One region of the Nonomuraea sp. NPDC052265 genome, then DNA from elsewhere that is predicted to be linked to it. Evidence: riboswitches for the same ligand, from Rfam matches in the RefSeq annotation. Region 1 holds a riboswitch; the other holds the start of a gene.

The links. A riboswitch is a leader RNA that binds a small molecule or an ion and turns the genes downstream of it on or off. The one in region 1 is predicted to bind thiamine pyrophosphate.
Region 2: linked by a shared signal. The riboswitch ahead of ACIHAD_RS10600 (FAD-dependent oxidoreductase) and the one ahead of thiC (phosphomethylpyrimidine synthase ThiC) in region 1 are both predicted to bind thiamine pyrophosphate.

What each region holds. Positions count from the first base shown of each region.
Region 1 covers NZ_JBIUBJ010000001.1:347,267-354,703, forward strand. The annotation lists gene ACIHAD_RS01705 (hypothetical protein) at 1-90, opposite strand, end outside; gene ACIHAD_RS01710 (hypothetical protein) at 87-737, opposite strand; gene ACIHAD_RS01715 (SDR family oxidoreductase) at 1,080-1,931, shown strand; gene thiC (phosphomethylpyrimidine synthase ThiC) at 1,969-3,447, opposite strand; TPP riboswitch at 3,440-3,552, opposite strand; gene ACIHAD_RS01725 (class I SAM-dependent methyltransferase) at 3,589-4,209, shown strand; gene ACIHAD_RS01730 (glycoside hydrolase N-terminal domain-containing protein) at 4,485-5,006, opposite strand; gene ACIHAD_RS01735 (hypothetical protein) at 5,066-5,416, shown strand; gene ACIHAD_RS01740 (universal stress protein) at 5,419-6,255, shown strand; gene ACIHAD_RS01745 (cellulose binding domain-containing protein) at 6,350-7,114, shown strand; gene ACIHAD_RS01750 (YbaK/EbsC family protein) at 7,111-7,437, opposite strand, start outside.
Region 2 covers NZ_JBIUBJ010000003.1:235,635-243,071, reverse strand. The annotation lists gene ACIHAD_RS10620 (polyprenyl synthetase family protein) at 19-1,086, shown strand; gene thiE (thiamine phosphate synthase) at 1,158-1,805, opposite strand; gene ACIHAD_RS10610 (Rv2175c family DNA-binding protein) at 1,783-2,157, opposite strand; gene ACIHAD_RS10605 (NAD(P)/FAD-dependent oxidoreductase) at 2,188-3,357, opposite strand; TPP riboswitch at 3,410-3,526, shown strand; gene ACIHAD_RS10600 (FAD-dependent oxidoreductase) at 3,516-4,967, shown strand; gene thiS (sulfur carrier protein ThiS) at 4,964-5,164, shown strand; gene ACIHAD_RS10590 (thiazole synthase) at 5,157-5,912, shown strand; gene pknB (Stk1 family PASTA domain-containing Ser/Thr kinase) at 6,068-7,437, shown strand, end outside.

The DNA of each region.
Region 1 (7,437 bases):
GTCGGGCCCGTCGTCAGCCGCCCGTACCCACCCGGCCGAGAGGAACCCCGCCGCCGTCAGCGCCACGAGAATGAGCATCACGCGTTTCATGAGGTCGAGCGTGCGCCCTCCCGAGGAGACCACCCTGAGCCCCGGATGAGGAACCTCTCATCCGGCCGGCCGGAACGTCGAGCTTGGTCACCACCCCCGATCCGGTGGACGGCAAGCTCGGCCGGCCGCCCAGCGGAGATGATGGTCAAGCAGTTCGAGGGGGCGCTGCGCAGGGAGTACCCGGAGCTGTTCCCGAAGAGGACGGTCCCGCAGGAGTTCCCGCCGCTGATCGAGAGCATCACGGCGCGGCTCGCCGGCCTGCCGCCGATCGCCGTCGACCCGAGGCCGGCCACCTGGGCGTCCGAGGCCGCCGACACGAACCTGGTGGTGGACTTCGACCCGGCGCTGAAGGAGTCCCTGGTCATCAACGGGCGCGCGCCCGCCCCGCCGGGCGTCGCCAGGATGGGCTGCCACACCACCGCCTGGGCGATCGAGACGCAGCACGCCAACCACCTGGTCTCGGACGCCGCCACCGGCCCCCAGGCGGTCAAGGCGCTGAAGGAGGCCGTGCGCAAGGACCTCCAGTCGCGGGTCATGGAACTGGCCGCGCTGCTGCCCGCCGAGCAGATCGAGGGACGCCAGCTCGCGAGCATGTTCGACGAGGCCGCCTCGGTGCCGAACGCCTCCGACGCGCCCACGGCCGCCATGGCCTACCTGTCGTTCCGCAACCTCATGCCCTTCGCGACGGTCAACGAGGGCGACCGCGGCGGCCAACCTGCTCGCCGCCGACCTGGACCGCTGGGAGGACGGCGACACGCTGGCCACCGCCGTCGAGACCGTCCGCGCCCGGCTCAAGGAGCAGGCCGGCTTCCTCAAGCGCGCCAAGAGCGGCGAACTGGCCACGTACGCCCAGGAGGCCGGGACGAAGGTCTTCGACACCAGGCTGGTCGAGCACAAAAGGGTGTGGAAGGAGGTACAGCTCTTCAGAAAGGACTGATCTGGGCAAGGCATGACGTTACCGATACCCCGCCGAGGGAAGATCGCCGGACATGTCAGAGACACCACCACCGCAGAGCCAGCCGTACCCGGGCCGTACGAGCGAGATGTCCCCCGAGCCGCGCGACGAGATGCGCGGCTACGAGGGCAGGGACCTGCTGGCGGGCAAGAAGGCGCTGATCACCGGCGGTGACTCGGGCATCGGCCGGGCGGTGGCGGTCGCGTTCGCCAAGGAGGGCGCGGACGTCGCCATCGCCTACCTCGACGAGCACGACGACGCCAACCACACCCGCGGGCTGGTCGAGCGGGAGGGGCGGCGCTGCGTGCTGCTGCCCGGCGACCTGGGCGACCGCGACCACTGCGTGGCGGTCGTGGAGCAGGCCGTCGCCGAGCTGGGCGGCCTCGACGTGCTGGTCAACAACGTGGCCTACCAGGCACCGGTCGACTCGCTGGAGCAGCTGCCGGACGAGCAGTGGGAGCACACGTTCGCGGTCAACATCCACAGCTACTACCGCGTCACCAAGGCCGCGCTGCCGCACCTGCGGGAGGGCGGCGCGATCGTGAACACCTCCTCGATCAACGGCCTGCGCGGCAACAGGAACCTCATCGACTACGCCGCGACGAAGGGCGCGATCAACGCCTTCACCTACTCCATGGCCCAGAACCTGGTCGAGCGCGGCATCAGGATCAACGCCGTCGCCCCCGGCCCGGTCTGGACGCCGCTGATCCCGGCCACGATGCCGGAGGAGAAGGTGGAGAAGTTCGGCGCGCAGGTGCCCATGAAGCGGGCCGCCGACCCCGACGAGATCGCCCCTTCGTACGTGTTCTTCGCCGCCGACCGGCTGTCCTCGTACTACACGGGCGAGGTGCTGGCCCCGATCGGCGGCGAGACGCTGCCCGGCTGACCGCGGCGGGCTACAGGTAGCCGGTCGCCGCGGCGGGCTACAGGTAGATCGTGCCGCCCTTGCGGGTGAACTCGGCCGCCTTGCCGGCCATGCCCGCCCGTACCTCGTGGCTGAGCTTCATCGAGCAGAACTTCGGGCCGCACATCGAGCAGAAGTGCGCGGTCTTGGCGGGCGCGGCGGGCAGGGTCTCGTCGTGGAAGGCGCGGGCGGTGTCCGGGTCGAGCGAGAGGTCGAACTGGTCCTCCCAGCGGAACTCGAACCGGGCGTCGGAGAGCGCGTCGTCCCACGCCTGGGCCTGCGGGTGGCCCTTGGCCAGGTCCGCCGCGTGCGCCGCGATCTTGTACGTGATCACGCCGGTCTTGACGTCGTCCCGGTTCGGCAGGCCCAAGTGCTCCTTGGGGGTGACGTAGCAGAGCATGGCGGTGCCGTACCAGGCGATCATGGCGGCGCCGATGCCCGAGGTGATGTGGTCGTAGCCGGGGGCGATGTCGGTGACGAGCGGGCCGAGGGTGTAGAACGGCACGTCGTCGCAGAGCTCGCGCTGCAGGTCGACGTTCTCCTTGATCTTGTGCATGGGCACGTGGCCGGGACCCTCGATCATCACCTGCACGTCGTGCGCGTGCGCGACCTTGGTCAGTTCGCCCAGCGTGCGCAGCTCGGCGAACTGGGCCTCGTCGTTGGCGTCCGCGATCGATCCCGGGCGCAGCCCGTCGCCCAGCGAGAACGTCACGTCGTAGCGGGCCAGCAGGGCGCACATCTCGTCGAAGTGCTCGTACAGGAAGCTCTCGCGGTGGTGGGCCAGGCACCAGGCGGCCATGATCGACCCGCCGCGCGAGACGATCCCGGTCCTGCGCCGGACGGTCAGCGGCACGTACGCCAGCCGCACGCCCGCGTGCACCGTCACGTAGTCGACGCCCTGCTCGCACTGCTCGATCAGCGTGTCGCGGTAGACCTCCCACGACAACGCCTCCGGACGCCCGCCCACCTTCTCCAGCGCCTGGTAGATCGGCACGGTCCCGACCGGCACGGGCGAGCTGCGGATGATCTGCTCGCGGGTGTCGTGGATGTTCGGCCCGGTGGACAGGTCCATGACGGTGTCGGCCCCCCAGCGGGTGGCCCAGGTCATCTTCTCGACCTCCTCCTCGACCGAGGAGGTGACGGCCGAGTTGCCGATGTTGGCGTTGATCTTGACGAGGAAGTTCCTGCCGATCGCCATCGGCTCGGACTCGGGATGGTTGACGTTCGCGGGGATGACCGCCCGGCCCGCCGCGACCTCCTGCCGTACGAACTCGGGGGTCATGCCCTCCCGGACGGCCACGAACTCCATCTCCTTGGTGATCACCCCGCGCCGCGCGGCGCCGAGCTGGGTGACCGGCGACCCCCACGCCGAGCGGTCGGTACGCGACGGCCCGGATGTGTCGTAGAGCCGCACCGACGTGCCGTTCGACAGCCTGACCTCGCGCATGGGCACCTGGAGGTCACCGATGTGGATCTTGGAAAAGCGCGCGTCGCTCATCGCGCAAACTCCCTTCGCCGGCATTATCCGGAGCAGGTTCTGGCGGTCGGCGGCTGACAGCCGTCCTCTCAGCCCGGTCCGCACCGGGCTCCCGCGTTGGTCAACCGCGATCATAACTCCGCGCGTGGCAGGATCAAGAGGATGTCTGATCCCATTGCGCACACGACAGCCACCTACAACCACATCGCCGACCAGTTCGACGAGCAGTTCACCGACCCTCTACCCGCGTTCGCGGCCTTCCGGGAGCGGTTCGCCACATCCCTGCCCGCCGGAGCCACGGTCGCCGACCTGGGATGCGGCCCGGGGCGCGAGTCGGCCTGGTTCACCGGACGCGGCCTGTCCACCGTGGGCGTGGACCTGTCGATCGGGATGGCCAGGCTCGCCGCCGGGCGAGGCGTTCCCATCGTTCTGGGCGATCTACGGCACCCGCCGCTGGCGCCCGCGTCCCTGGACGGCGTCTGGTCGGCCGCGGCCCTCGTGCACGTGCCGTCCGAGCAGACCGTGCCGACGCTGCGGGCCTGGCACGCGACGCTGCGCCCGGGCGGGGTGCTCGCGCTGACCACCGCTCTGGGCGACCGCGAGGGGTGGGAGCCGGTGCCGTACCGGACCGAGTACGAGCGCTGGTTCGTCAACCGCGACGCCGGCGACCTGCTCGCGGCGCTGGACGCGGCCGGGTTCGCGGTCGCCTGGCACGAGTCGAGCGTCACCCACCGCACGTGGTTCAGCGTGCTGGCGACAGCGCGTAACGCTCCCCCGCCCTAGTCTCCAGGTCGAGCGCGAACCCGGGGCCGCGCAGCCGGGCGGCCCCGCCGCGCGCCGACGACAGCCTGACCTCGACCGGGAGGCCGTCCGCCCATCGGGCATGACCTGGCCGAGGTCGAGGCGTACCCGGCCGAACAGGGCCCGTGGTCGGCCTCGTGCTCGGCCCGCAGCTCCTCGTGCGGCCGGCGCGCCGCCGCGTCCACGGCCGCCGTGACCCGCGCCGCCGGGTACGGGCCCCGGTAGCCGGGGTGGACGGGCGCGTGATCGGTGGCCGCCTAGAACACGAACACCGCGCTCTCGGCGCCGGTCACGACGACGCGGTCGCCCTCGTCCGTACGGGTGCCGCCCTCGGTCAGCACCTGGACCTGGCCCTCGCACACCAGGCCGTTGTCGGTCAGCACGCCCCGGACGCGCAGCCGCCCCGCCTCGGCGGTCACATCCTCCCCGCCGGGGTGCGCGGTGCCGAACCGCAACGTGAACCCCACCCGTCCCGAGGGCCCCGCGGTCAGCCTTCCGACGATGACGCCCGCCGGGTGCGAGGCGAAATATTCCCTGGTCAACGGCATGCCGTCGGCGTCCTCGTACGTCACGGCGGCCACCGCCGTCTCCAGGTCGAGCGTGCGCCGGTAGCCGGGCTCCGCGCTGCCCGGACCGCCGGTCCACAACGACTTCTCGTTGAGCTGGACGCGCTCGGTCCCGAGGTTCCCGAACACGCACGCGCCGAGCGCTCCGTTGCCGATCGGAAGGACGTGTCCTTCCCAGTCGGGGGCGGGCTCGTCGTACCGGAGCGTCAGCATGGCGATCAGCCCAAGGTTTGACGATCGCCCCTGGCGGTACGGACCCCCTCAGGGGAACTATGATGAAGATCGCCGCTGTGGCCGCGATCGTGGCTCTGACCACGATCGGACCGGCTGCCGCCTCTGGGGACGGCATCGAGCAGCAGGAAGTGAGCAAGCAGCAATACCGGACGCTGACCGCCCAGTGCCGCTACGCCGACACGCAGACCCTGCGCGACAAGTGCAGGCAGGCGGTCAAGGAGAACTACCGCATCGGCCGGCGCAACCGTTCACTCGACTGCCGGACGTACTCCGGCGTGACGGTCTGCGGCGAACTGCTCCTCAGCAAGACCGAGCGCGCGTGCATCGAAGAGTCCACCAGACAGGGCTTGGCCTACCGCCGCGCCGAAGTGGAATGTTACGTGGCCTGACCATGATCGTCTCAGGAGTCGACGGCTCGCCGACCGGACTGCTGTCCGTCGACTGGGCCGCCAAGGAGGCAGTGCTGCGCGGGGTGTCGCTGACCGTGGCCCACGTGGTGCCCGACTGGGTCTGCCACCCGATCTCCGGCCGGTACGCGGAGGTGGGCAAGTGGATGCGCGACGGCGCCCAGGAGGTGCTCGCGGCCGCCGAGCGGCACGCCCGCGAGCAGGGCGCCGAGGTGACCACGGAGCTCGTGCCCGGCGATCCCCGCGCCGCGCTCATCAAGACCGCCGAGCAGGCCGAACTGCTCGTCGTCGGCAGTCGCGGCCTGGGCGGCGTCCGGGGGCTGCTGCTCGGCTCGGTCGCCCACGGGGTGGCCGCGCACGCCCAGACGGACGTCGTCCTGGTCCGCGATCCGCCCGCCGTTCCGCGCGGGGAGCTGGTGGTCGGCGTGGACCGCTCCGAGGGGAGCCTGCGCGCGCTGAAGTTCGCCTTCGCCGAGGCCGAGCTGCGCGGCGCCCGGCTGCGCGCGGTGGAGGCCTGGGCCTGGCCGCACGCTTCCGGCTTCGAGCCCGCCGATCCGGAGGCCGAACGCGAGACCCGCGAGGCCCTGCGGGCCTTCCTCGCCATTCCCCGGCAATGCCACCCCGGAGTGGAGGTGATCGAGGACGTCGTGCACGGCCATCCCGTCGAGGTGCTGCGCGAGGCGGCGTCCGGCGCCGACCTGCTGGTCGTCGGCAGCCGGGGGCACGGCACGCTGAAGGGCATGCTCATCGGCTCGATCAGCCAGGCCATGCTGCACCACGCGCCCGGCCCGCTCGCGATCGTGAAAGTTACATCGGTGTAGGGGACGTTCCCGCAGGTCGCCGCCTTCCGTTCGGACGGCGGCCTTCCCCGTCTCCCCGCCCGCTCCTACCATCTGCGCAGACCACGGGACGGGAGTGGACACATGCGCAGGATCAGCGTCCTCCGGCTGGCTCGCGGCCACCAGGCCCGACATCGTCGTCATGCACCTCGGCACCAACGACGTGTGGAGCAACATCGCCGCCGCGACGATCCTGGGCGCGTTCACCACCCTGGTGAACCAGATGCGGGCGAGCAACCCCGCCATGAAGATCCTCGTCGCCAGGATCATCCCGATGAACCCGCCCACCTGTCCCGACTGCGCGCAACGCGTCGTGGCCTTCGACAACGCCATCCCCGCCTGGGCCGCCGCCACCACCACCGCCCAGTCCCCGATCACGGTGGTGGACCTGTGGACGGGCTTCAGCACGAGCACCGACACCTACGACGGCGTGCACCCGAACGCCTCCGGCGACCAGAAGATGTCCGACGCCTGGTACCCGGCCCTGACCGCCGCCCTCTCCGGCCCCATCCCCACCCCCACCCCCACATCCGGTGGCGGTGGTTGCGCGGCGGTCTACCGGATCACCGGGCAGTGGCAGGGCGGCTTCCAGGGCGAGGTCACCGTCACGAACACCGGCGCCTCCCCCATGACCGGCTGGGACGTCGGCTGGACGTTCGCGAACGGTCAGCAGGTCACCCAGCTCTGGGGTGGCCGGCTCAGGCAGACGGGCCCGTCCGTGACGGTGGGGAACGAGACCTGGAACGGCGCCCTCGCCCCCGGCGCCACGACCACCCTCGGCTTCCTGTCCTCCTGGACCGCCACCAACACCCCACCGACCCCTGCCTGCGCCCGGGCTTAGTTTGCGGCCGGTACCGGCGCCGCCACGATGGTGGCCACGCGCGGCGCGGCCAGCCGTACATAGTCGTCGGTGGCCAGCGCCAGCGACCGATCGAGCCGCGCGGCGTTGAAGTAGATCTCCGGCAGCTCCAGCAGCGAAGGATCGACCACCAGCTCAAGGCGAGGGTCGTAGCTGAACGGCAACACCGTCCCGCTGACGCTCCCCGCCAGTTCCTCCGCTCTGTCCTTGTCGGCGAAGGCCACGTACGTGCCCTCCAGCAGCCCCTTGACCGCCTGCAGATCCAGCCGCGCGTCCCCCGGCACGACGGCCAGCACGTGCCGCGT
Region 2 (7,437 bases), on a different contig from region 1:
GCCCACTAGTCTCAAGGCATGACCACTGACGCCGCGAGCATGGACGCCCTGCGCACCCAGGTGGAGCGCGCCCTCGGGGAGTTCGTCGAACGGCAGCTGCCCCCCTCGGGCGACGCCGAGCTCGAACCGCTGCGCGCCGCCGCGGGCGACCTGCTGGCCGGCGGCAAGCGCCTGCGTCCCGCGTTCTGCTACTGGGGCTGGCGCGGCGCGGGCGGCACCGACCTGCCCGAGATCTTCACCGCCGCGGCGTCGCTGGAGCTGTTGCAGGCCAGCGCGCTCGTGCACGACGACGTGATGGACAAGAGCGACCTGCGCAGGGGCATGCCGGCCGCCCACCGCCGCTTCCAGACCCTGCACGAGAAGGAGGGCTGGCACGGCTCGGCCGAGCAGTTCGGCGAGGGGGCCGCCATCCTGCTGGGCAACCTGCTGCTGGTGTGGTCGGGCGAGATGTGGCGTACCAGCGGCCTGCCGCCGGCGTCGCTGGCCGCCGCCCAGCCCGTCCACGACCACATGCGCACCGAGCTGATGTGCGGCCAGTACCTCGACCTGCTGGAGCAGGCCCACGGCGAGAACACCTTCGAGTCGGCGCTGCGGGTGGCGCTGTTCAAGAGCGGCAAGTACTCGGTGGAGCAGCCGCTCAGGCTCGGCCTGGTGCTCGCCGCCGCCGCGCTGGAGCCGTGGATGGACGAGCTGTGCACCGGCTACGGCCGCCGCGTCGGCATCGCCTTCCAGCTCAGGGACGACATCCTCGGGGTGTTCGGCGACCCGGCCCAGACCGGCAAGCCGGCCGGCGACGACCTGCGGGAGGGCAAGCGCACGATGCTGGTGGCCCGTACCCTGGCCGCGGCCGCGCCGGAGTCGGCCGCGACGGTGCGCAGGCTGCTCGGCGACCCCGCGCTCGACGAGCAGGGGGTGAGCGCCCTGCGCGAGATCATCACGGACACCGGCGCGCTGCGGGAGTGCGAAGACCTGATCGCCGGCTATCTCGCCGACGCGCTGGCCGCGCTCGACGAGGCGCCTCTCACCGCCCAGGCGCGCACGGCGCTGACCGAGCTGGCCATCGCCGCGACGTCCCGCAAGACCTGACCCCGGCACCGGCATCCCGGCACCTGAGGTCGGCGCGCGGTCCGCCTGTGGGTGGCGGGCGCCCGGTCGTCCTAGGGGATCAGGCGCTTGGCGAACTCGGCCGCCGCCGCCCCCGGGTCCTCCGCGTCGGTGATCGCGCGTACGACCACCACGCGGGTCACGCCGTACGACATGACCTCGTCGAGGTTGGCGAGGTCGATGCCGCCGATCCCGAACCACGGCCGCTCCGACCCCGGGGCCGATCCCAGCGAGGCCGCGTGCCGCAGCAGCGCCGGGCCCGGCGCGTGGCGGCCCGGCTTGGTCGGCGTGGGCCAGATCGGGCCGCAGCAGAAGTAGTCGACGCCCTCCTCCACGGCCGCGGCGGACGCCTCGGCGATGGAGTGGGTGGACCGGCCGATGACGATGTCGTCGCCGAGCATCTCTCGCGCGACCGTCACGGGAAGGTCGTCCTGCCCCAGGTGGAGCACGTCGGGCCGGGCGGCGTAGGCGATGTCCGCCCGGTCGTTGACGGCCAGCAGCTTGCCGTGCCGGTCGCAGGCGTCGCGGAAGACTTCCAGGAGCGCGAGTTCTTCGCGTGCCTCCAGGCCCTTCTCCCGCAGCTGGACGATGTCCACGCCGCCGGCCAGCACCGAATCGAGGAACTCTGCCAGGTCGCCGCGGTCGCGGCGGCCGTCGGTGCAGAGATAGAGGCGGGCCTCAGAAACCGAGGGCCTGGGCACGCCGCTTGACCTCCGTGTGACGGCCGGCCTTGATCGCCTCGATGGGCGACCCCGGCAGGGACTCGTCTGGGGTGAAGAGCCAGCGCAGCGACTCGACGTCGTCGTAGCCGGCGTCCAGCAACACGGTCAGTGTGCCGGGCAGGCCCTTCATCACGTCCTTCCCGTCGAGGAACACCGCGGGCACCTGTGGCCCGCCGCCGCCGCGGCGTACGCCGAGCAGCTTGTGGTCCTTGAGGAGTTGCTTGGCCCGCCCGATCGAGAGGTCGAGGCGTGAGGCCACTTCGGGGAGAGTGAGCCACTCGTCGACGAGCTGGTCGGTCTCCCGGTCGATCTGTGCAACAGAAAGCGTCACGAAACCACAACTACCACATGCCGTCCTTGCTCAAACAACACAATCCCGTAGGGGGACCTCTGGATCTACCAGGCGTTCTGTGTCGAGGCGATGACCGCCTTCGATGATCCTACGGCCCTGCACGTAGTCCCGGGGCCGGTCGACGGCGAGCACCGCGGCGAGGGTGTCGCCGGACGTCAGCCAGACGGCCGACCACTTGCCCTCCGGCTCGCCGCGGTAGAGCAGGCGGTCGCCGGACGGGTGGTGGCCGATGTACTGGACCATGTGGCCGAACTGCTCGGACCAGAAGTAGGGCGCCGGGTCGTAGACGGCCTCCTCGCCCAGCAGGGTGGCGGCGGCGACCTCGGGCGAGCCGAGCGCGGTGTCCCAGTGCTCGACGCGGAGCCTGGTGCCGTAGCGGCGCGACCACCAGGCGGCGCAGTCGCCCGCGGCGACCACGCCCGGCATGGACGTGCGCAGGTGCTCGTCGGTGACGACGCCGTTGTGCAGGTCGATGTCGGAGCCGGCCAGCCATTCGACGGCCGGGCGCACGCCGATGCCGGTGACGACCACGTGGGCCTGGACGAACTCGCCGCCCACCAGCCGTACGCCGCCCTCGTCCACCTCGTCGACCATGGTGTTCAGGCGCAGGTCGATGCCCTCGTACCAGTGTCGCGTGCGGGCGCCGATCTCCGGGCCCACGGCGTTGGCCAGCGGGGTGGGACCGGCCTCGATCACGGTCACCGCGCAGCCGGCCCTGCGGGCGGCGGTGGCGACCTCGGCGCCGATCCAGCCCGCGCCGATGATCGCCACGTGGGCCCCGGCCACGAGCCCGGCGCGCAGCTCGTGGGCGTCGTCGAGGGTGCGCAGGACGTGCTGGGGGCCGTCGCCGGGCACGGTGATCGGCTCGGCGCCGGTGGCGATCACGAGGCCGTCGTAGCCGAGCTCGCCCTCGGTCGTCTCCAGGACGCCCTCGCGCAGGGCCTTGGCGGTCACGCCGGGCCAGAAGTCGATCTCCAGCGCGTCGAGGTCGGCCTCCAGGAAGCTGGAGTCGGCGGCGCCGGACAGGACGGCCTTGGACAGCGGCGGGCGGTCGTAGGGCCGATGGCGCTCCTGGCCGATCAGCGTGATCCGTCCGGTGAAGCCGCGTCCGCGCAGCGCCTCGGCGCTGCGCAGCCCGGCCAGGCCCGCTCCCACCACTACGACATGGTTCACGTTCATGACCATAACGGGGGCGGTGCCGGCACGTCGCACCGAGGCCGTAGGCTGGGAGCGCAAGACGCGCGGGAGTCCGGCCGTCACCGGGCTGAGAGGAAGGCTTGAGCGGGCCTTCGACCGCAAGACACCTGATCCGGATCATGCCGGCGAAGGGAGCGCGGATGAATGTGATCGTGGGCGGCGGGGTCGTCGGGTTGTCGATCGCCTGGCGGCTGGCCCGTGCGGGGCTGCCCGTCACGGTGGTCGACCCGGCCCCGGGGCGCGGGGCGTCCTACGCGGCGGCCGGGATGCTCGCCCCCGTCAGCGAGGTCGCCTACACCGAGGAGCCGCTGCTGCGGCTGGGGGCCGCGTCGCTGCGCCGGTGGCCGTCCTTCGCCGCCGAGCTGGCCGCCGACGCGGGGCTCGACGGCGGGTTCGGCACGGGTCTCGACAGCGGGTCCGGCGCGGGTCCCGGCGGGTTCGGCGTGCGTCCCGGTGGCGGGTTCGGGCGGGTGTCCGGGGGTGCGGGGCCGATGGAGGCCGCCCGTCGCGGGCTCGACCTGCGCGCCGACGGCACGCTCGACGTCGCCTTCGGGGCCGACGACCTGGCGGCGCTCGACGACCTGGCGGCGTTCATGGACAAGCTGGGGTTGCGGGTCGAGCGGCTGACCGGGCGCGAATGCCGCCGTCTGGAGCCCATGCTGGCCCCTTCGGTGCGCGGCGGGCTGCTGGCCCCCGGTGACGCCTGGGTGGACCCGCGCCGCGTCACGGCGGCGCTGCTGGCCGCGCTCGACCGGCTGGGCGTGCCCCTGGTACGGGCGCGGGTCGCCGGGCTGCTGCGCGACGGCGACACCGCGTCAGGGACAGGGGCGGGGGCCGAAGCCAGGGCCGACACCGTGACCGACAGCGTGATGGGCCCCGCGACGGGTGCTGTGGTGGGTGTGCGCCTAGATCCCGATCCCGGTCAGCCTGACGCCGCCGTGCGGGAGATCGCGGCCGAGCGGGTGGTGCTGGCCGCGGGGGCGTGGAGCGGGGAGCTGGCCGGGGTGCCCGTCCGGCCGGTCAAGGGGCAGATCATGCGGTTGCGCTCGCCGCAGCCGCTGCTCGGGCGGTGCGTACGCGGGACGGTGCACGGCGCGCCCGTCTACCTCGTCCCCAGGGGCGACGGTGAGCTGGTGCTCGGGGCCACGCAGGAGGAACTGGGGTTCGACACCCGGGTGACCGCGGGCGGGCTCCACGAGCTGCTGCGGGACGCCAGGGAGCTGGTCCCGGGGATCACCGAGCTGGAGGTCGCCGACGTGGTCGCCGGGCTGCGGCCGGGCACCCCCGACAATCTGCCGATCATCGGGGCGGGCGAGGTTCCCGGGCTGGTGCTGGCCACCGGCCACCATCGGGGCGGGGTCCTGCTGGCCCCCCTCACGGCGGCCCTGATCACAGCGGCCTTGACGACACCGGCCGTGGCGACACCAACCCTGCCGACACCGACCGACGCGACACCGACCGGCGCGACACCGACCGTGGTGACGGCGTCCCCGGGGGCGGCGGGGTCGGTGCCGGGGGCGGGGATTCTGACGGGTGAGGAGGGCGAGCTGGCTGTGCTGTGCTCGCCCGCGAGATTTCGGGATATTTCATGATTGTGACGATCAACGGCGCCGCACACGAGGTGGCCGACGGCACCACCGTGGCCCAGGCCGTACGAACGCTGACCACGGCCACCACCGGAGTGGCGGTGGCCGTGAACGACGAGGTGGTCACGCGCAGCTCGTGGGAGACGACGGCGCTCGGCGACCGCGACCGCGTCGAGGTCCTGACGGCGGTGCAGGGTGGATGAGCTGATCATCGCCGGGGAGAAGTTCTCCTCCCGGCTCATCATGGGCACCGGCGGCGCGCCCTCCCTGGAGGTGCTCGACCAGGCGCTGGTCGCCTCGGGAACCGAGCTGACCACGGTGGCCATGCGGCGGCTCGACCCGGGCGCCCGCGGCTCGGTCCTCGACGTGCTGCGCCGCCGCGACATCAAGGTGCTGCCCAACACCGCGGGCTGCTTCACCGCGGGCGAGGCCGTGCTGACGGCCCGGCTGGCCCGCGAGGCCCTGGGGACGAACTGGGTCAAGCTCGAGGTCATCTCCGACGAGCGCACGCTGCTGCCCGACCCGATCGAGACGTTCGACGCGGCCGAGCGGCTGGTGGCCGACGGGTTCGTGGTGCTGCCGTACATCGGCGACGACCCGGCGCTGGCGCGGCGGCTGGAGCAGGCCGGCTGCGCGGCCGTGATGCCCCTGGGAGCGCCGATCGGGTCGGGCCTCGGCATCAGGAACCCGCACAACATCGAGCTCATCGTGGAGGCCGCCGCGGTGCCGGTGATCCTCGACGCGGGCATCGGCACGGCCAGCGACGCCGCCCTGGCGATGGAGCTGGGCTGCGACGCGGTGCTGCTGGCCACGGCGGTCACCCGCGCGCAGCGGCCCGAGCTCATGGCCTCGGCGATGAGGGCGGCCGTGGCGGCGGGACGCCAGGCGCGGCAGGCGGGCAGGATCCCGCGCCGGCGCTACGCGGAGGCGTCCTCACCGACGACCCCCTAGGATCCGCCCCGAGATCCCCCGTAAGATCCATCGGAGGGCTCGGCTCGCGCCGGGTCCTCCCCCCGGTCGGGGCCGCTCTCCTGAGAACGTCTCCGCATCGGTTTCGGGCGCGCGGGCCCTGCCGGTGCCAAAACGCCCGTAAACTCTGGGGGGTGGTGGATAAGACGACTGCGGACCCCCTGGTCGGGCGGCTTCTCGATGGGCGCTACCGCATCGAGAGCCGAATCGCCCGGGGCGGTATGGCGACCGTCTACCTGGCGCTCGACGTCCGGCTGGACCGCACTGTCGCGCTGAAGGTCATGCACAGCTCGCTCGCCGAGGACCCGGCCTTCGTCCGCAGGTTCATCGGCGAGGCCAAGTCGGTCGCCAGCCTGTCCCACCCCAACGTGGTGCACGTCTTCGACCAGGGCACCGACACCGACGTCGTCTACCTGTCGATGGAGTACGTGCCGGGCCGGACGCTGCGCGACATCCTGCGCGAGCGCGGCAGGCTGCCCGCCCGCGAGGCGCTGGAGATCATGATCCCGGTGCTCGCCGCCCTGGGCGCGGCCCACCAGGCCGGGATGGTCCACCGCGACGTGAAGCCCGAGAACGTGCTGATGACCGACGACGGCCGGGTCAAGGTCGTCGACTTCGGGCTGGCCAGGGCCATCGAGGCGACCAACCAGACCCGTACCGGCGTGATGATCGGCACGATCGGCTACATGTCGCCCGAGCAGGTCACCACCGGCGGCGCCGACGTGCGCAGCGACGTCTACGCCGCGGGCATCATGCTGTTCGAGCTGGTGACCGGGCAGCAGCCCTACGACGGCGAGACGCCGATGTCGGTGGCCTACCGGCACGTCCATGACACGGTCCCGCCGCCTTCGTCGCTGGTGCCCGAGGTGCCGCCGCTGATCGACGCCCTGGTGGCGCACGCCACGGCCCGCGAGCCGCACGACCGCCCGGCCGACGCCACGGCGATGCTCGTCCAGGCGGTCGAGGCCCACCGGATGCTGCCCCGGCTGAGCACCCCGCCCGCCATGACGGCCGTGTTCAACCAGTCGATCCCGCCGCGGCCGAGCGGCGCGGGCGCACCCTCGATGCCGCTGGCCGCGCCCGCCCACACGCTGATCCAGCCGCGCGCCCAGGTGGCGCCGCCGGTGGCGCCGCCGCCGTCCAGGCGCTCGTTCCGGCCCAACTGGTTCCTGGTCGTGCTCGCCGCGGTCATGGTGGTCGCGGTGGCGCTGACCGGCTGGTACTTCTCCCAGACCAAGATGGTGCAGGTGCCCGACCTGGTCGGCCAGAACGTGGTGGTCGCCGAGCGGACCGCCACGAACAAGGGCTTCAAGATCCGCAAGGTCCAGGGCGAGTACGACGAGGACACCGCCGAGGGGCTGGTGCTGCGTACCGACCCCGAGGGCAAGACCGAGCTGGAGAGCGGCGGCACGATCACGCTGGTGCCCTCGCTCGGCCCCAAGCGGGTGATCGTCCCCAGCGTCAAGGGCCTGACCAGCGACGAGGCCCGCGTCAAGATCGCCGAGGC